One region of the Clostridium sp. HMP27 genome, then DNA from elsewhere that is predicted to be linked to it. Evidence: riboswitches for the same ligand, from Rfam matches in the RefSeq annotation. Region 1 holds a riboswitch; each other region holds the start of a gene.
What was found. A riboswitch is a leader RNA that binds a small molecule or an ion and turns the genes downstream of it on or off. The one in region 1 is predicted to bind lysine.
Positions count from the first base shown of each region.

Region 2: another riboswitch for lysine. It lies ahead of lysA (diaminopimelate decarboxylase); the one in region 1 lies ahead of DP68_RS12985 (FAD-dependent oxidoreductase).
Region 3: another riboswitch for lysine. It lies ahead of DP68_RS11535 (Na+/H+ antiporter NhaC family protein); the one in region 1 lies ahead of DP68_RS12985 (FAD-dependent oxidoreductase).

Region 1 covers NZ_JMFY01000026.1:34,031-41,300, forward strand. The annotation lists gene DP68_RS12980 (hypothetical protein) at 1-1,190, opposite strand, end outside; gene DP68_RS12985 (FAD-dependent oxidoreductase) at 1,232-2,509, opposite strand; lysine riboswitch at 2,595-2,768, opposite strand; gene DP68_RS12990 (DUF47 domain-containing protein) at 3,039-3,662, shown strand; gene DP68_RS12995 (inorganic phosphate transporter) at 3,674-4,672, shown strand; gene DP68_RS13000 (helix-turn-helix domain-containing protein) at 4,751-5,086, opposite strand; gene DP68_RS13005 (NADH:flavin oxidoreductase) at 5,196-6,302, shown strand; gene DP68_RS13010 (nitroreductase family protein) at 6,324-6,824, shown strand; gene DP68_RS13015 (AzlC family ABC transporter permease) at 7,104-7,270, shown strand, end outside.
Region 2 covers NZ_JMFY01000012.1:74,479-81,748, forward strand. The annotation lists gene DP68_RS05730 (cation diffusion facilitator family transporter) at 1-890, opposite strand, end outside; gene DP68_RS05735 (M18 family aminopeptidase) at 1,059-2,360, shown strand; lysine riboswitch at 2,480-2,647, shown strand; gene lysA (diaminopimelate decarboxylase) at 2,766-4,061, shown strand; gene DP68_RS05745 (hypothetical protein) at 4,121-4,327, opposite strand; gene DP68_RS05750 (desulfoferrodoxin) at 4,601-4,975, shown strand; gene trpS (tryptophan--tRNA ligase) at 5,138-6,148, shown strand; gene DP68_RS05760 (metalloregulator ArsR/SmtB family transcription factor) at 6,304-6,675, shown strand; gene DP68_RS05765 (arsenate reductase ArsC) at 6,714-7,124, shown strand; gene arsB (ACR3 family arsenite efflux transporter) at 7,169-7,270, shown strand, end outside.
Region 3 covers NZ_JMFY01000020.1:11,144-18,413, forward strand. The annotation lists gene argH (argininosuccinate lyase) at 1-627, shown strand, start outside; gene DP68_RS18965 (ferritin-like domain-containing protein) at 759-1,439, opposite strand; gene DP68_RS11530 (MFS transporter) at 1,578-2,801, opposite strand; lysine riboswitch at 2,974-3,148, shown strand; gene DP68_RS11535 (Na+/H+ antiporter NhaC family protein) at 3,299-5,047, shown strand; gene DP68_RS11540 (DUF378 domain-containing protein) at 5,102-5,308, opposite strand; gene DP68_RS11545 (hypothetical protein) at 5,514-5,864, shown strand; gene DP68_RS11550 (competence protein ComFB) at 5,943-6,212, opposite strand; gene thrC (threonine synthase) at 6,631-7,270, shown strand, end outside.

The DNA of each region.
Region 1 (7,270 bases):
CCTTCTTTATTTATGCTTATAGCTTGAGAAAAAGTCTGCGCTAAAGAACCTACCAGTGGAAGACCAGCAAAACCTGAACCATCAAGACCAATGATTGCACCGACAAATGCTTGTATTAACACCACAGGAAACTTTGAAAGTGGTGCTTTCTGAGCAAGATATGATCCTATATCTGTTAAAAGACCTGTAGCATTAGGTCCTAAAACTTCCTTTGCCATTCCTTCACTTCCAAGAAAGAAGAAAGCCCCTATTACCACTACTGGAGCAAATATTTTTATTCCAAATGTAAAACCATCTCTTATGTAATCAGTAACTTTTTCAAAGGAATCTGAGAATTTATGTTCAATTACAGCAACCACTGACATTATAATAACTGCAGTACCACCAATAAGCGCAGTAGAGTCCCCTCCACGAAGCTCGTACTTAAACATTAAATATGCATCTAGTAAGAAAGCTAATGGAGTAGCAAATGCCACAAAAGTTGTACCAAAAGAAGCATCTAAAGTTTTATTTGTAGTAACTTCAAGAGTAGCAGCTATTTCTGGACAGTTTTTTAAGTCTCTTCTCATCATAAAAAATGCAGTTAATGTTGTTACTATACTCATGGTTATCCAAAGAGGTATACTTGCACTAATTACTGAACTGGCATTTTTAAGGCCTGCTGCCTTTGCAGTTATAGAAGGTGCTCCTTGAATAAAATAGTCCCCAGATAATGCAATGCCATGGCCAAATAAATTCATGGCAGAAGCGGCCCAAACTGCAGGAAGTCCAACCTTTAGAGCAGCTGGAAGCATTATCGCACCAACCAGCGCCACAGCAGGTGAAGGCCATATAATTAAAGAAACAACTGTCATTACAACACCTAAACTCCAAAAGGCAACATTTTTATTTATCATGAGTTTTTTTATAGGACTCATCATAAGTTCATCTGCCCCTATATCGCGAAGAGCCCTAGACATTGCAACAACGAGAGATATAATAGTGATTATGCTCCAAAATTCTTTTCCCGAAGCTATAAGAGAATTAAATATAACTTGTACAGCCTTAACGATGCTTCCAGAAGAAACATATCCTATTATAAATAGCCCTATTATGCAAGGAAGTACTGTATCTTTCTTAAAACCCATGGTTATGATGATTACCAAAACCATAGCAATATAAATATAATGAAGTAGCCCCAATGAAATCATAATTAATTATTCCTCCGATTTATGATTATTTGCACGATTTATTAGCATAACTTAGCAGCAAATATATTTTTAACGCCGCATTCTTCAACTCTTTTAGCTATTTCAGCGGAATCTGTTATATATATACCAAGTTCTTTCATTCTTTCAAAGTACACTGATCCTGAGAATGTATATTTCTTTGACATTCCTTCAGGTGTAGACATTTTTTCTTTAACATAGGAAATAGCATTCCCAGTAGCAAGACAATCAGGTAGTTCAAGCAATTCCATTCCTAAGGAATGTCTTACACTATTAAGGCCTGCAAGAGTTCCGGTTACAATTGCTTCAGTATGTCCAACTAAAAGACCTGCTTTTTCACCAGCGCAGAATAAATTTTCTGCTCCTTCAACCTTTAGATAATTATCTCTTGGAGCCATTGCAAAGTATCTCATAGAGTTGCCTTTTCCACCAGTATAAGGATCTTCATATCTGGCATCTTCAAAACCAGGTATCTTTCTTAATGTTTCAAGATCATAATATGGTGTCATAAGCTTTGCATGACCAGTATCTAAAAGTATTATGTTGTCTTTAAATTGAGGAAGGGCATATTGCTGACAAGCCTTAACATCAAGGTGATCTTCAATAAGCTCCTTAGGAAGAGGGATAACTGCTACGCCTTCTTCATTAAGGGTCTTTTGAATTTCTTCTGAAAGTGATTCTTTATAAAGTTTACAAGAACCGCTCATAGCTCCGATGGATCCATCAGCTTTTTTACCCATAGATTCTTTTATATTAGCAAGCCCTGTGATACTTACTCTTCCACCAAAGCTTGGACAACGTAATATACACATTGCACATCCATTACCATACTTTGAGCAGTTATTCATTGGTCCTGCTGTACCAGTTGTATCGATAAATACATCGGCTTCAAATACATTACCATTTCCATCTTGAACATCTAATATGCGTTCATGAGCAATGTGAAGCTTAGTTATTCTTGCTTTAAATACTACCTTTATACCTAGGTTTATCATATGTCTTAAAACTTCCCCATGAGTTTTGGCAATATCATAAAGATTTGCATGTTTGTGACCAGGGAATTCTATATTAGTATGCCTTGAGCATTTATCACATATTTCAAATAAATCGCCACCGCCCATAGCTATAATTTCTTCTGTAGCAGTATATCTACCATTGTTTCTCATAATACCGCCAACAAGTCCTGTGCCAAGAAGCATATCTGTTCTTTCTAAAACTGTTACCTCTGCACCTGCTTTTCTTGCACTAATGGCTGCTGCACAACCAGCCCATCCGCCTCCAACTACAACAATTTTTTTCATAATTTCCTCCTTAAATAATGCTAAAAATAAAAAAGGCAATTGGATAACCAACCGCCTTGTTCGACAAAAAAACAATATACACTCACAAAACGATAGCTCTCCACCAAATAGGTGACAGTCCACGTACTGTTAATACGTAAACCAGGTATGAATTTAAGAGAAAATTCACCCTTCGGGGCCATCCCCTTTCAATAAGAATCAACGATATCTCTTATACCTCATCTTATTTACTCTTGTCAGGCCCACCTCTATCTACTCGTATTAAATTGTGATAATTATAACATGGGGTGGATAAACATGCAATATATTTTTGGAGTTAGACCCCTGGTTAAAATTGGAATTGATAAGTAGCTAGAAAGATAAGTGGTGCTATCAGCCTTGGAAATAGTAAAGAAATTTCGATAAAATATGAATAGGGTGTTAATTTAATGTTACATGTTTGTTATTTTGATGTTTAAAAATGCGACAAAAAGTGATAAAATACTTATGGTCTATTATTTTATATAGTACAGGGAAGGGAGAAATAATCATGAATTTCAACAAAGGAAAGAAAGATAAACTATTTTCAATGCTTTTAGACAGTTCTGCCAACTTAAAAGAGGGAGGACAATATTTTGTTGATTTTAAGATAAAGGAAGAAAGGCATTTGGATGAATTTCAAAAGCAAATGAAAGACTATGAACATAAGGGTGATAACATAGTTGATGAAATAATAAAGGAGTTAAACAATAGCTTTATTACTCCAATTGAGCGTGAAGATGCTTTGGAACTTGCAGTTCACATGGATAAAGTTCTTGATGGTCTTGAGCATTGTGCAGCTCGCTTTTATATGTTTAACATATATCAAATACACGATTATATGATTGAATTTAGTGAGCTATTAAACAAATGCATAATTGAAATACATAACGCTGTAGAATTGCTTTCACACAAAAAGCTTACAGAAATTAGACAACATTCAGTTAAAATAAAAGAATTTGAACACAAATGTGATATTCTTGAAAGAAAGGCAATAAAAGAGCTTTTCGAAAAAGAAAAGGATGCAATTAAACTCATTCAATATAAGGAGATATATGAACTTCTTGAAAATACTGCGGATGAATGCAAAAAGGTTAGTAAAGCCCTTGAGACAGTAGTAATGAAGAATGCGTAAGGAGAAATAAGATGAGTACAGCATATATTATAATCGGTTTAACCGTTGTTCTTGCATTAGCTTTTGACTTTATTAATGGTTTTCATGATACTGCAAATGCAATTGCAACAGCTGTATCCACAAAGGCATTAAGTCCAAGACGTGCAATTATAATGGCATCATTAATGAATTTTATAGGAGCTATAGCTTTCACTGGAGTTGCAAAAACCATTGCAAAGGATATAGTAAACTTGGACTCTATAGCAAACGGATCGGTAGTTATACTTGCGGCACTTGTTTCTGCCATAGCTTGGAATCTTATTACATGGTATTTTGGAATACCAAGTAGTTCATCCCACGCACTTATAGGCTCAATTGCAGGTGCAGCTATAGCAGCAGCAGGGGTAAGCTCTATAAACTTTAAAGGATTTACATCAATAATTAAGTCGCTTTTAGTATCACCAATACTTGCTTTCTTAGTAGGTTACATTGTGTTTACTATTTTTAAGAACGTATTTAAAAACCTAAATCTTTCTAGAACTAATATAGGATTTAGAAGGGTTCAGGCCATTACAGCAGCAATTCAGGCTTTTGCTCATGGTACAAATGATGCTCAAAAATCTATGGGAATAATAACAATGGCACTTGTAAGCAACAATTTGATAAAATCTGGAGATATTCCACTTTGGGTACAGTTAGCCTGTGCCACAGCAATGGCACTGGGTACTTCCGTTGGAGGGTGGAGAATAATTAAAACCGTTGGAACACAAATTATGAAAATAAAACCTGTTAACGGTGTAGCAGCAGATTTGTCATCAGCTTTAGTAATATTTGGAGCATCTAAAATTGGTCTTCCAGTTAGTACAACCCATGTTATATCATCTTCCATAATGGGAGTAGGTACATCCTACAGAGTAAGAGCAGTAAAATGGGATACAGGAAAAAGAATGATAATAACCTGGTTTATTACACTTCCAATATCAGCGGCATTAGCTGCAGTTATATATATGATAATGAGTATGTTTTTATAGTGCCACCCACATGGCAAGTGGCAAGTGGAAGTAGGAAAGCATCTGCAATACTGCAGGTGCTTATTTTAGTTAGGTACACTAATTTTCTTCAATATGGTCATGTCCCCAAATACAAAGTGATTGCATAACAGGCATAAGGGATAGGCCCTTTTCTGACAAACTATATTCCACCTTTGGAGGAACTTGAGGATATTCCTTGCGAATAATTAATCCATCTGCCTCTAATTCCTTTAACTGATTGCTTAACATTTTATGTGTAATATTACCCAAAGCTTTTTTTAATTGGCCATATCTCAAAACATTTGATTTCCATAACCAAAATAAAATATGCATTTTCCACTTGCCATCGATTAATGACATGGCGTATGAAAATGGCTTAATATCTACAATATTATTACTATTATTATTAATCATTTAATACTCTCCTTTTAGATAGTATCTACCCCAAAAGTGCATACTTTCTTTTTGTTTTGCTTGATTATACAATAGGGACATAAAAAATACAACATGGAGAGGTAATGATATGAAAAACTTATTTGAATATACAACTATTAAAAATATGAAATTAAAAAATAGATTTTTTAAAGCAGCTGTATGGGAAGAACTTGCTACAGAAGATGGACATATGACAGAAGAATTATTTAAAGTTTATGAGGAAATTGCTAAGGGTGGAGTAGGTACAATATTTACGGGATATGCCTATGTTGAAAAGAATGAACAGCCCAATCCACGCATGATGGGCATTTATGATGATAGTTTTATTCCTGAATATAAAAAACTCACAAATATGGCTCATAGCTACCAAGCTAATATTATTATGCAAATTGTATATGGAGGTTCAATGACTCATCTAGTACCACCAAGTCCTGTTATTTGGGGACCTTCTGCTATTAAAAATGAACTAACTGGGATTGTACCAGTAGAGATGAGTAAAGAGGATATTGCCTATTTGATTAAGTCTTATGGAAAGGCAGCGGCAAGAGTTAAGCAGGCAGGTTTTGATGGTGTAGAGCTTCATGCAGCACATGGGTATTTGCTTAGTCAATTTTTATGTCCGCATTACAATACTCGTACAGATGAATATGGTGGAAGTATTGAAAATCGTGCTAGAATCATTCTTGAAATCTATGATGAAATTAGAAAGACAGTAGGAGATGATTTTCCCGTATTTATAAAAATTAATTCTGAGGACTTTATAGAGGATGGATTGACTAATGAAGAAAGCATTATTGTATCTAAGATGCTTGAAGAGGCAGGAATTGGTGGAATTGAGGTTAGCGGGGGTAATGAATCAGCACCAGGTGTTCTTGAAAACAACTTAGGACCAGCAAGGATAAAAGTAGTGCTTTCAAAAGACAGGGAGTCTTATTTTAGAGAACATGCAATGCGACTTACACAAGCCGTGTCTATTCCAATTATTCTCACTGGTGGAAACAGACATATGGAAGTCATGGATGAGATTCTAGGAAGCACTAGTATAGCTTACTTTGCTTTAGGTCGCCCACTAATTAGTGAACCTGATTTGATAAATATATGGGTAAAGGGCGATTACAAAGTGCCTAAATGTGTATCATGCAATCAATGTTATAAACTTTATGGTAAAAGATGTGTTTTAAATCAGAAAAAATAATTAAGATGAGGTGTTAATGTTATGGAAATAATAAATATTAGAAGAAGTACTAGAACATACAAGGAAATAAAAGTAGAAAACGAAAAGATAAGAAAACTTTTAAGAGCAGCTATGCAAGCGCCTTCTGCGTTCAATCAACAAGCATGGGAATTTATAGTTGTTGAAAATAAGGAGACATTAAAAAAGCTTTCAGGGATGAGTGAGTATTCAAAATCTATTGAAAAGTCACCTGTAACAATTATTGTCTTAGGTAACAAAGATAAGATGACAGTACCAGAATGCTGGCAGCAAGATTTGGGAGCAGCCACCGAAAATCTTTTGCTTGAAGCAGTGGAACTTGATTTAGGTGGAGTATGGATGGCGGTTGCACCATTTGAAGATAGGATGAATTATATTAGAGAAATATTTAATCTACCAGAAAACATTATTCCGTACTCAGTTATTCCAGTGGGATATCCAGAGGAAGAAAATAAATTTATAGATAGATATGATGATAACAAAGTTCATTATGAAACATGGTAAACTTAATAAATGGTCTTATGAAGATTTAATCTTGAGATATAGATTCTTCATACAGATATAAAACTTCTTTTAAGAAGATATATTAAGGTAATTAAAAAGAATTAGTTATTATACAATCACTCATATTGGGACAGTTTTCAACTTTCAGCATAAAATGCATGAATAGTTGTTAGCTGTCCCTTTTAGATTCCCAGTCATTGTCAACCACACATAAAACTGCTAAAATGGTTTTAAAATAAGTGGATGAGGTATAATTATTTCTAGTGATTATGACAATAAATGAATTATTGTATGTACAAGCTAAAAGGGGCATTAGCAAGAAAAGAGTTAGAAATAAATTTAAGACAAGAAGGTGAAGTTTTGAACAATTTATACACGCAGACAGAAGATGAAATTATTTATGATAAAAAGGGAAGTATATATGAATTCCGTAAAGGAATTAGTCA
Region 2 (7,270 bases), on a different contig from region 1:
ACCACATTTAGCTTTTCAGAAATTTCCTTTTCAGCTCTATCGATAACGTCATGAATTTTAACTATTGATATATCCTGTGGCACTTCGGCATGAACTGTAGCTATAAATTTATTAGGTCCATAGTTATGGATTATTAAATCATGAGTGCCTGTTATGTATTCATAACTCAATAAGCTGCTTGTTATTTTCTCAACTAAATCAGAATCTGGTGCAGTACCTAAAAGAGGATCTAAGGTATCTTTTATTAGTGAATATCCTGAATAAAGTATAAATAATGATACAAGCATTCCTATATAGCCATCTATAGGAAAAGCAATCCATTTAGATAATAGTAATGACAATGCTACACAGCTTGAGGTAAAAACATCTCCCAATGCATCCATAGAGGAAGCTTGAAGAGCTGAGGAATTTATAGTTTTACCGATATATTTATTAAATCTGCTAAGCCATACTTTTGTAAATACAGATAAAACAATAAGGATAAATGGGATGATTTCAAATTTTACAGGAGTAGGATTAATAATTCTTGAATAGGAAGACTTTACAAATTCAAATCCTACTAAGAGAACCATAAAGGATACTATAAGTCCAGATAAGTACTCTATTCTCCCATGACCAAAGGGATGCTCTTCATCTGCAGGTTTAGAAGCCAGCTTAAATCCAAGCATAGTTATTATAGAAGAAGTGGTATCTGAAAGATTGTTAAAGGCATCTGCGGTAACTGATATACTTCCAGATACAATTCCAACTGCAAGTTTTACTCCAAAAAGTATAGCATTAACTACTATTCCAATAATGCTTCCTAAAAATCCATAGGAGTTTCTAACTTTTTCATTTTCAATATTTTCAGAGTCTTTTATAAAACGCTTAACTAATAATTGAGAAACCATTCTAAACACCTCGTAACTTTAATTAAATACAATTATAGATTATACCACTAACAATTACCAATTAACAATTACCAATTAACTATTATCTATTATTTGAAAGAAGAACATAATTATGTTATGCTAAATTTATTAAATTTTCAATTAAAGTGAAAGAAAGGTTGATTGTGGATGGAGAATAAAGTTACATTAGCTAAGGATTTGATAGACTTTATATATAAAAGCCCAACGGCATTTCATGCTGTAGAAACTGTGAAGAGCATTCTAGATGAAAATGGATTTAATGAACTTAAAGAAACAGAGCAGTGGAATTTAAAAGCTGAAGAAAAGTATTATGTAATAAAAAATAATTCAGCAATAACAGCATTTGTTGTAGGAAGAGAAAGTATTGTAGAAAATGGATTTAGAATAGTAGGAGCACATACAGATTCTCCAACCTTCAGAGTTAAACCTCATGCTGAAATGACATCAGAGGGGAATTATTTAAAGTTAAATACGGAGGTTTATGGGGGACCAATCTTAAATACTTGGATGGATAGACCATTGTCTATAGCAGGAAGAGTTATTTTAAAATCCAATAATCCTTTGAAACCAAATTGTAAATTGGTAAATATAAAAAAGCCAATACTTATAATTCCTAACATAGCTATACATATGAACAGAGAGGTAAATAAGGGATTTGAAATAAATGCCCAAAAGCATACATTACCTTTGGTTGGAATGATTAATGATAAGCTTTCGAAGGAAGATTTCTTGCTAAACATTATAGCAAAGGAATTGAATATAGATAAAAGTGGGATACTAGATTTTGATTTGTTTTTATATGAATATGAAAAGGGCTGTATAATGGGAGTAAATGATGAGTTTATATCCAGTGGAAGATTAGATGATTTGGCTATGGTGCATGCAGCTCTAGAAGCCCTTATAAATTCAAAGCCATCGATCGCAACAAATGTTTTAGTGTGCTTTGATAATGAGGAAATAGGAAGTACTACAAAACAAGGAGCAGATTCTATATTCTTATCAAGTATTTTAGAAAGAATAGTAGAAAAGGAGCAAAGTGGGAAGGAAGCATATTTTAGAACTTTGGCAAACTCCTTCATAATATCTTCAGATTTAGCTCATGCGGTACACCCTAACTGGGAAGAAAAAACAGACCCTACTAATAGACCTATAATAAATAAGGGACCTGTAATTAAAATAAATGCTAACTTCAGTTATACTACAGATGCTTATAGTTCAGCTGTTTATGAAGGGATATGTAAAGAACAAAGTGTTCCTGTTCAAAAATTTGTAAATAGGTCTGACTCAAGAGGAGGTTCAACTATAGGACCTATATCTTGGTCTCATGTGAATATTCCATCTGTAGATATAGGGACTCCAATACTTGCAATGCATTCTATAAGAGAGCTTGGCGGAGTAGATGATCATTACTATATATGTAAAAGCTTTGAAGGATTTTATTCTATATAACATATAGAGATTATGGATTATATTATAAAGCAGCATGCATCAATTCATTTGAGATAGTTCTGAAGTTTATGTTGATTTTAAAACTCTAATGTGATAAACTAAAAAGAAAAAATAAATATACCTGGGGTAGAGGTGCTGTAATTAATAGTATTTATTCTTAGCGGCCGCGCGATGAGGAATAAAGAAAGGAATTATAGCCGAAGAAGAATAATGTAGGAAGTTATCTTCTGGCTTTGTATAAAATATATGCAAAGTTGTCACTATAATGGTGGAGAGCTACAGAGGTTACATACAATAGAAGCTAAAAAGCAGCTATAGGTATAACCTTAGCTGCTTGTTTTTTTGTAAGATTTATTTGATTTTAAGAAATAACTCAAACACAATAAAAGTTTAGGGGGCAACATTATGAATTTATTTGGAAGCATGGAAATAAGAGAAAATACACTTTATATAGGTGGAATAAGCACTGTTGAGCTTGCCGAAAAATACGGAACTCCTTTGTATGTTTTTGATGAGGGGCTTATGAGAAACACATGCAAAGATTATTACAAGTATTTTAAAGTAAATGAGTCAAACAATAGGGTTGCATATGCGGGAAAGGCATTTTTGACTTTAGCTATGTGTAAGTTAATTGAAGAAGAAGGTCTTTGTTTAGATGTAGTATCTGGCGGAGAGCTATACACTGCTATGAAGGCAAACTTTCCAGCAGATAAAATTTATTTTCATGGAAACAATAAGACTCTAGAAGAAGTAGAAATGGGAATAGATTATGGAGTTTCAAGATTTGTAGTAGATAATTTTTATGAACTAGAACAAATAAATAAAATTGCAACAAGAAAAAATAAAGTTCAAAAGGTACTATTAAGAATAACTCCAGGGATAGAAGCGCATACTCACGATTATATAAAAACCGGTCAGATAGACTCTAAATTTGGATTTACTTTATCAAATGAAGATGCCTTAAAAGGAGTTAACATGGCGTTAGATCTCCCTGGTATTGAACTTGCAGGGTTACACTGCCACATTGGTTCTCAGATTTTTGACTTATCACCATATGAAGATGAAGTAGAAATAATGATGGGATTTATAAAAACTATAAAAGATGAATTTAACTATGAAATTGAAGAGCTAGACCTAGGTGGTGGGTTTGGAATTTATTATACAGAAGAAGATGAACCAAGAAGTACTAAGGAATACTGTGAAACTATAATAAATAAAGCAGATGAAGCTCATAAGAGATTAGGGATAAAGCTTCCAATGCTTACTATAGAACCTGGAAGATCTATAGTGGGAAATGCAGGGATAACTCTTTACACTATAGGATCTACAAAAAATATTCAAGGAGTAAGGAAATATATATCAGTAGATGGAGGAATGGGAGATAATATAAGACCTGCGTTATATAATGCTAAATATGAGTGTGTTGTTGCAAATAGAATGGAAAATGAAAAAAATGACTTTGTAACTATAGCGGGTAAGTGTTGTGAGTCTGGAGATATACTTATAAATGATACAAATATAGCAGACTCTGAAAGTGGAGATGTTTTAGCAATGTTTACAACTGGTGCATATGGATATTCCATGAGCAGTAACTATAATAAGATACCTAAAGCAGCTGTTGTATTTGTAAAAGATGGAGAAGCAAGACTTGTGTGTAAAAGACAAAGCTATGAGGACTTAATTGGAAATGAAATGTTTTAAATATTAGTTTTAGTATTTAAAAAATTGAAGTGTAAGGAGAAATTTCTCCTTACACTTTTTTACTGTAAGAATAAGTCGCTGTCGGCAGCTAATTCTTGAGAGGTGTTGTCAAATTCCCAGGTGGCTATATTATTTGCCACAATTGGGTCTCGTACATTGTCCGGCAATTTTGTATAATCAGTTTTAGAATATGATTTAACTATCTTTTGTGGAGCTTCTAAATAGTCCCTGTCCATTGCGAGATATCCACTATTCTTTTCTGTCATGGAAATCCCTCCTTATAAATTAGTTTGGAGAATTTAAATAGAGGAAAATATATTATCCTCAAGATTAGTATTCCACAGCTATTAAAAAAAATTACTTTTATTTTAAGTATATGTTTTAATTTTGGAGGTATATTAAATTGGTATATTCATAATATGTTCATAAAGTATAAAAAAAGTTAAATAAATAAATATTTTAATTAAGAAGGATAAAATGATGCTTTATAGAATAATAATAATAGGGTAATAATTATTATTAATAGGGAGGATTATAAAATGACTAAGTTAAATGAAATTTATAAATGTGGAATTTGTGGGAATATAGTTGAAGTGGTACATGAATCAGTAGGTACTTTAGTATGCTGCGGTAAAGAAATGATACATCTTAAGGAAAATACAGTAGATGCTGCAAAGGAAAAACATGTTCCTGTAATAGAAAAGATCGAAGGTGGCGTTTTAGTAAAGATAGGAGAAGTTGAGCATCCTATGCTAGAAGAACATCATATAGAATGGATAGAAGTTCTAACAGTTGATAAAGTTTATAGAAAGTATTTAAAAGTAGGCGAAAAGCCAGAAGCTATCTTTAAAGTTGATGAAGAAATAATTGCAGCTAGGGAATATTGCAATTTGCATGGTTTATGGAAAAAATAGTTTATTGATGATTAATAAAAATAATTAAGGTATATAATAATCCCTATATAACAAAATAATTGTTATATAGGGATTTTAGTTTTATAATAGTATATTAAGGAATAACATATAAATGTAACATATTATCGTAAATGAGAAGATTATAAAATGGAGGAATTTACAATGGAGCAGACAGAACAAAAGAAAGTTATATTTAGTGGAATACAGCCTTCTGGTGAATTAACTTTAGGAAATTACCTAGGAGCGTTAAAAAACTGGGTAAAGCTTCAAGACCAATATGATTGTTACTATTGCATAGTTGATATGCATGCTATAACAGTAAAACAAGAACCAAAGGATTTAAGAAGAAGAACTTTAGAAGTTTTATCTATATACATTGCAGCGGGGATAGATCCAGAAAAGAATACTTTATTCATACAATCCCATGTACCAGCTCATGCAGAAGCAGCATGGCTTTTAAACTGTAATACCTATATGGGTGAATTATCAAGAATGACACAATTTAAAGATAAGTCTCAAAGATATGGAAATAATATTTCTGCAGGTCTTTTTAATTATCCAGTGCTTATGGTAGCAGATATACTTTTATATCAAGCAGATTTAGTGCCGGTGGGAGTGGACCAAAAGCAGCACTTAGAGTTAACTCGTGATGTTGCGGAAAGATTTAATAATACATACAGTGAAACTTTTAAAATACCAGAACCATATATACCTGAGGCAGGAGCTAAGATTATGGATCTTCAAGAGCCAACTAAAAAGATGTCTAAGTCCTCTGATAATCCTAATTCATATATACTTATAATGGACCCACCAGAAGTAATAAGAAAAAAGGTATCTAGAGCAGTAACTGACAGCTTAGGGGTAGTTAAATATAACGATGAGCAGCCAGGAGTTAAGAACTTAATGACTATTTTAAGTGTAATTAAGGGAAAAACTATGGAAGAAATAGAAAAGGAATATGAAGGCCAGGGTTATGCTCAGTTTAAAAAGGACGTAGCAGAAGCAATAGTTATGGAACTTGAGCCAATACAGAAAAAAGTAAAAGATTTGGTAGCAAATAAGGAATACTTAGAAAGTATTTATAAAAAGGGAGCAGAAAAGGCAAGCTACGTAGCAAATAAAACCCTTAGAAAGATGCAAAAGAAGATAGGATTTATACCAGTATCAAGATAATAAAAATGCTATTAGTAGAAAATTATATAATGTATAAAAGTGTATGCTCGTTTTTATTAAGCATGCACTTTATTTATTTAAAGGGGTTGCAAAATACATAGTTTTTGTATATCATATGATTATAAACGAATATGATAATATAAGGAGTGAGAAAGTTGGATTTAATACAGGTGATGAAAGCATTATCTGATGAAACACGTATGAGAATACTTAATATACTCAAAGAAGGAGATTTATGTGTTTGTGAAATAGAGGTTTTACTTGATATAAACCAGTCTAATGCATCGAGACATCTAAACAAATTAACAAATGCAAAAATTCTAGATTATTACAAGGTAGCTAAGTATGTTTATTACAAAATAAATGAAGATACAATTAAAGAGTTTCCTTTTTTAAAACAGATAATTGAAAAGCATGCTATCAAGTTAAATCAGTGCAGAATAGATTATGAAAGGTTAATGAAATATAGAGAAAGTAACTTAAGTTGCGATGACTTAAAAGAAGGTAAGGTTTGCTTTAATAATTAACTTGAAATAAATAATATTACAATACGGAGGATGATTTTATGAAAGCAAAGGTAGCATTTATATGTGTACACAATTCTTGTAGATCACAAATGGCAGAGGCGCTAGGAAAGTTATTTGCAATTGATATATTTGAGTCCTACTCAGCAGGGACAGAGCTTAGACCACAAATAAATCAGGATGCAGTAAGAATCATAAAAGATTTATATAATGTAGATATGAATGAAACGCAAAAATCTAAGCTATTAGATGATATACCAGCGGTAGATATTGTTATAAAGATGGGATGTAATGTGGTTTGTCCGTATTTACCAGCAAAACACGTAGAGGATTGGGGACTAGATGACCCATCAGGTAAGAGTGATGAAGAATTTATAAAAACTGCAAGAACTATTGAAGAGAAAATAAAAGATTTAGCAAGAAGGATTGAAAACAATGAGATTAAGTTATAATTGGTAAAAATCGCACCACTGGAGTGGTAAAAGGAGGATTTTAAATGACTACTGAAAATAAAGAAGGCGGTAAGGCCCTTGGAGTATTTGAAAGATATCTTACTATTTGGGTAGCGTTGTGCATTGTTGTAGGAATACTTATTGGT
Region 3 (7,270 bases), on a different contig from region 1:
TTTGTAGTAGAACTTACCGGTGCTTTTTCTATAATAATGATGCATTTAAGTAGATTAAGTGAAGAACTTATACTTTGGAGCAGTAAAGAATTTAACTTTATACAAATTAGTGATGAATTTTCCACAGGAAGTTCTATCATGCCTCAAAAGAAAAATCCTGATGCAGCAGAACTTATAAGAGGTAAAACTGGAAGAGTATACGGAAGCTTAGTTAGAATTTTAACTACAATGAAAGGAATTCCTCTTGCTTATAATAAAGATATGCAAGAAGATAAAGAAGGATTTTTTGATGCATTAGATACTGTACTTGCGTGCGTAAAAGTAATGGATGGAATGCTTGGAAGTTTAAAAGTTAAGAAAGAAAATACCGTAAAGGCTGTTAAAGCTGGGTTCTTAAATGCTACAGAAGCAGCAGATTACTTAGTAGGTAAGGGAATGGCATTTAGAGATGCTCATAAAGTAATAGGTGAAATAGTTCTTTACTGTGAAAAAGAAAATAGGGCTATAGAAGAGCTAACTCTTGATCAACTTAAAGGATTTAGCGAACTCTTTATAGAAGATGTTTATGATTTCATAGATTATGAAAATACATTAAAAAGAGGAACTAAAATGGAAATAATAAAATAGCTGTAATAATGTCGTTTAATAAACTTTCATGCATGATAATATTGAGAAGTTAATTAATCGCTAATCCCGGATTGCTATTGTTAAACTATTAAAGTTAATTAGTGATCGGGATTAGCGATTCTTTTTAAATTCTACCCTTTTGCACCTTTTAAATCTACAGGCTGAACTTCTGTAGTTTCAGGTGATACTCCCATATCTATAGGAGTAATAATCTTTCCGGCCTTACCCATGGTGTCATTTTGGGCTTCCTGCGTAGGAGCTTCGGCGACAGGGGCAGTTTCTGCAGGTTTAGTTTTAGTTTGAGTCTTTGTTTGTGGTGCAGGTTGTGTTTCAACAGCAGGAGACACAGCTGTAGGCTCGCAAACACATTCTTTATTTAACGTAAAAATATAATTATATTTTATGGCATGTTTTATTTCATCAGTAATTATTTCAAATAGCATATCTCTAAAGGTTCCAAGTGGAAGACATTTTTTAATATCTCTATATCTTTCTACGGCACTTAATTCTCCAAATAAAGCAACTCTAATACCATCTATATAGGATGCAGGTCTTTGAAAGGTTTTATCTTCAGAAGCTGTTATATCCTTATTAGTAAAGTATTTGTAAATTGCCCTAAACATTTTATTATGTTTAATTTCATCATTTCGTATACTTGTAATTATCATCTTTTCCTCATCTGTGGGAGCTGTACTTATAAGATAATTGTAAAATAACTCATCATTTTTCTCTCCTTGTACAGATTCCTTTATAATTTCTAAACATCTTTGAAGTGCAGGATTATCTAATGCAGGTTTTTTCTTAGAATCCATATCGTACAAAATGGTTTCCTCCTAAATAAATTAACTACAATATTATTTTATGCATTAGTCAAAAAACTGTACCAACCTATGGAAATAAGGAGGAAAATTTTAAGAGGTTATAAATAGATCACAAGCACTCAAAAGTAATTATATTATTTTTATTTTCAAAGATAAGAATAAATTAATAAGTGAAATAAAAGCTGCAACGATGAAAACATATTTATATCCCATAGCTGTCCATAACAATCCTCCTAGAAAGGGAATGGTCATAGCTATAACGTGATCAAAACTTGTTCCCGCAGATAAGGTAGGGGTTACATCATCAGGATCAACAGCTATCTTCTTTATATAAGTTGACCTGGCCATTTCTACAACACTTAGAGAGTTATCAATTACATAGCAGGCTGCAATAACAACAACTGCAATTCCTGTTGGAGCTACATCAGCAGCAAAGGAATAGCCAAGGCATATTACTATAAGAACTACTGCCTCTAAAGAGAGAACAAAGCGTTCACCTTTTATATCAATTGCATTTCCCACAATTGTTCTAGTAAGAATACTAACCATTGAAATTATTAATCCGAGTATTGCGAAAGTGGGTGGATCAAGGTGGTATACCTGAATAAGCACCCAAGGGGCAAAGGTCAAAAAGATCTGTTTTCTTGCCCCATTTACAAAGCTAAGGATATAGTATAAAGTATATTTTCTTCTAAACACAAATTTCACCTTTTTAACTGCAGGCTTTTTAGAAGTCATAAGTCCTAAAAATATAGCTGCAAAAATATAAAAAAAAGCGGCAATTATAAATGCAATTTTATAAGTAAGTCCAAGATATTTAAAGCCAAACCATACTATTGCATATCCTATAATTGTAGCAAATAAATTATAGGCACTATATCTGCCAAGTCTAGTGCCATAGCTTTCTTTTTCAGAAAGATTCATTCCAATACCTGCAGATAAAGGTAGAAAAATATGAGTTCCTAAACTTAATATCATCATCCATATAAGCATTGTTCCAAAAGTAGGAGAAAGTATACCTAATCCTACCATTCCTAATGATGCAAAGACCATGCCTACTATGGACATCCTTACGTCTCCAAGAAAGGATAGTACTCCTAAAACTACTACAATGAGTGCTCCAGGAAGTTCTCGTGGGAATTCTACTATACCTCTAGCTGAAGCTGATAAATTATATGAATCGCTTAAAAAGTTATTAAATACTGTAGAATTTATGCCACTAGCAATTCCAGTCAATATACCAACAATAAGAAATAATGAAAAATCCCTATCAGTTTTAAAGTTTATAAATATGTTATTAAGTCTATATAGGAGTTTTTTGTTATAGTTTTTAATTTCAACTTTCGAATCCATAAAATAATTCCTCCTCCATTTTTTGGGCATATTATTAAGTATATAATATGTAGAAATACAAATCAATTTCTAAAAGAGTAGTATATAAGGATATATTTACTAAGCTGAAATACTCAATTAGTATTGCATAATAATAAGGTGAATGCTATAATTTAATAAAAGTGAATATATGACGGACGATAGAGGTGCGATATTTAAGAGTATCTGTGTGGATATAAGCAATGGGAAACATAGTGAAAGGAAATATTGCCGAAGCGTATAGCTAAAGCTTTAAGGCTATATAGCTGGTTTTATTCATAATATGAGTAAAACTGTCACAAAGTAATTTGTGGAGAGCTATCATTCAAAGAGCATGCACTTTTAGTATTTAAGTGTATCGATGTCCTTGAGTGAAAAGTTTCAAGGGCTTTTTTGTTATGATGGACTCTCCTCCCAGAGTATTCACCTATTAATTAAATCTGAGGTTTAATTAATAAAAAATGAGGAGGAGAAAGATTATGAAAAAGAAAACTTTAATTTCAACACTTACCCTTTTATTTCTATTCGTATTAACTACTACAGTATTTGCAGCTGAACCAGATCCAGCACAAATTAATGCGGATAAATTTGGAATACTTACAATATTACCACCATTAGTTGCAATTATACTTGCCTTTGTTACTAAAAACGTAGTACTTTCCTTAACACTTGGAGTTCTTTCAGGAACATTCTTAATAAAGCTTTCAGGACATAGTATAGGATATGCAATATTTTATGGATTTCTAGATCTTATAAACAAAGTTAGGGATTCCTTAGCAGATCCGTGGAATGCAGGAATAATTTTACAATGTATGTCTATAGGTGGACTTATAGCAATAGTTTCAAAAATGGGTGGAGCAAAAGCAGTAGCAGAATCTCTTGCCAAAAAAGCAAAGACCCCAGTAAGTGCACAGATTATAACTTGGCTTTTAGGTATATTTGTGTTTTTTGATGACTATGCAAATTCACTTATAGTTGGACCTATAATGAGACCAGTTACAGATAAAATGAAAATTTCAAGAGAAAAACTTTCATTTATAGTAGATGCTACAGCAGCACCAATTGCAGGTATTGCTTTAATATCTACATGGATAGGATATGAAGTAAGTTTAATAAAGGATGGATATTCTCAAATAGGACAAAGTGTAAATGCATATGGAGTATTTTTAGAAACAATTCCATATAGATTTTATAATATATTAATACTAATATTTATAGTAGTAACAGCAGTTACTTTAAGAGAATTTGGACCAATGCTTAAAGCGGAAAGAAGAGCAAGATATGAAGGTAAATTATTATCAGATACAGCAAAACCTATGGTATCTTCAGAAGCTACAGGACTTGAGCCAAGAGAAGGAATTAAATTAAGTATTTGGAATGCCATAATTCCTATAGGCGTACTTTTAATAGGAGCCTTTGGAGGGTTTTATTTAGATGGATACAATACAATAATGGGTGGAGAAGATGAGGCTGTAAAAGCTATAGTAGCTTCAGCACCAGCATCTTTTGCAGCTATAAGAGAAACATTTAGTGCATCTGATGCCAGCATTGTTTTATTCCAAGCAGGAGTGCTTGCAAGTATCGTTGCTATGGCAATGGGGATATCAAAGAAGATATTTACATTAGGCGAAGCTATTGATACTTGGGTAGAAGGAATGAAATCATTAGTTATAACAGGAGTAATACTTTTACTTGCATGGTCTTTAAGTGGAGTTATAAAGGAACTTGGAACAGCTAAATTCCTAGTTGCTATATTATCAGACACATTACCAAAGTTCTTACTTCCAACTATAATATTTATAATGGGATCTATAATATCTTTTGCAACTGGAACTTCTTATGGAACCATGGGAATACTTATGCCACTTACAATACCATTAGCAAATGGTATTGCACCAGGGGACGCTCAATATATCATATTGAGTACCAGTGCAGTTTTAACAGGAGCTATATTTGGAGATCATTGTTCACCAATATCTGATACAACAATATTATCTTCTATGGGTTCAGCTTGTGATCATCTTGATCATGTTAGAACACAAATGTGGTATTCTTTATCAATTGGAGTAATAACAATAGTTTTTGGATATATTCCAGCAGGGTTTGGACTTCCAATAGTTGTAGTACTTCCATTAGGTTTAGTAGCAACTATACTTACGGTTTATATACTTGGAAAGCCGATTGAAAATAAAGAAGTAGAAAAAGCGTTCAAGAAAAGAGCAGTATAAGAAATGTAATAAATTTAAAAGTGCATTTTCAAAATTTGAAAATGCACTTTTGCTTTATCTAGGTTCTCTTTCATTATTTCTTCCAAAGAAAGATATTGCATATAATCCTGCTATGCCAACAAGAGAGTAAATTACTCTACTGAATGTGGTCATACTCCCGAATAATGCTGAAACTAGATTAAAGTCAAAGAAACCTATTAATCCCCAATTTATAGCTCCTATTACTACTAATATAAGTGCAATAACATCTAATCCCCTCATAATTACATCTCCTTTATAAGTAATTTTATCACATCTATATCTTTTCCAAATTCACTAACTTTATACTAAAGATTTTACTATTAATATTTAAAGTATAGCAGCATATAGTTAAGTATAATAACTTTTTAAAATTATTGTTGATATATTTGAAAAAATATACAATAATATATATAATAGTTGATTTAATATGAGAGGGGGTCATCAGATGTCAGGTAATTTAGGATATATATTAAGACTTGTGCTTTTTTCCTTTGTAGTAATTGTAATATATAATGTTTTAAAAATTTATGTACTACAAAAATTTAAGCCAAATAAGTGGTTAATATTTGGCTTAGCCATAGCAGCGTTAACAGGTCCATCTATCATAAGACCTGGTTTCAATACTACTATATGGGGATTAATTCCTTCAGGTATATTTGTAATATTATTTTTATGGTTTTTTGATTTATTTAATGAAGAAAGATATACAAGTAAAGGTCAAAAAAATAATATAAAGATAAAGCCTAAAGCAAAACCTAATAGGATAAAGGATAAGGAAAATAAAGATAACAAGTAGATAAAAATAGAGAAAAATGCAGTAAATAGCATTCTTTCTCTATTTTTTTATTGACAGATAGTTAACTTTTATTAGTTACTAATTTTGAAAATGTCTTGGATTTATAGATACAATTTCAATTGAGTTCATAAGTTCTTTTATTACATCAGTAGTAAATTGAGTTCTCAAATCATTTACCTTCGCATATACCAATCCTGTTTCAGTAGCTACATATAAAGGCTTTAAGTTATTTAAGGCTATAGCCTTTATATCCTCAACACATCGTGGACATGTACATATATCAGAATACTGGTCAAGAACATGAGGCAACAATTCATCAACTACAATCTCTATATAATTTTTAAGCATAATTAAATCCCCCCTTTAATATGCTTGCATCGTATTATTTCATTATTAATAATATTCATAAGTAGTTTTTATAAGTACTAAGAGACGATTTATTTATAAACAAGCCTTACTATAGCCCAAAATATAAGTACAAAAGATAATTTCATTTTTAATATTTCTCGTTGCATATTTAGGATGCCATATATTCAAGTTTACTTAAAACCTGAAACATTATTGAGATTAATAATATTATAAATGATAAACAGGTAATTATCTACGAATAATTTGTAAGAGTATAAAAATCGATAGTTTGAAAGAAGGATTTAGAAGAGACACATAGAATATTATTTAAGTAGCAGGAAAAATCAGAATATATAAACTTTTATCCGTTTAACCAAGGGATTTAGCATATATATTGTTTATTAAGGGAGGAATAAAAATGAGAGATATAAAAATGTACTGCACTAAATGTGGTAAGGAATATCCTATAAAAAATGTTCATCCAAGATGTGAAGAGTGTAATGAACCATTAGAAGTTGAACTTGTTAAAGAAGGAAAGATTAAAGAAGGAAATCCGCTAAGACAAACTATGCTTGAAAGATACAGCGACTTTTTTCCATTTGGCGAAGTAAATAATGATTTATCATTACATGAAGGATTTACTCCATTAATACCTTCTCCTAAGATAGCAAAAAAGGTAGGGGTCAAAGAGGTTTATTTTAAAACTGAAAGTCAAAATCCTACTTGGTCATTTAAAGATAGAGGAACTTTAGCTGGAATACAGCATGCATATAGTTTAGGATATAAAAAGGTAGGGGCAGTTTCTACAGGTAATATGGCGGTATCCGTTGCAGCTTACGGACAAAGAGCAGGGTTTGAAACATTTATACTTGTAGATAAAAATATCCCAGAAGAAAAATTAAACCCTGTGGCTATATATGGAGCTAACTTAATTAAGGTAGATGGAGACTATGGTAATTTATATTATGAAAGCTTAGAAATAGGTAAAAAGTATGGAATATACTTTATAAACTCTGATGTTACATATAGAGTTGAAGGCTCTAAGACTATAGCTTTTG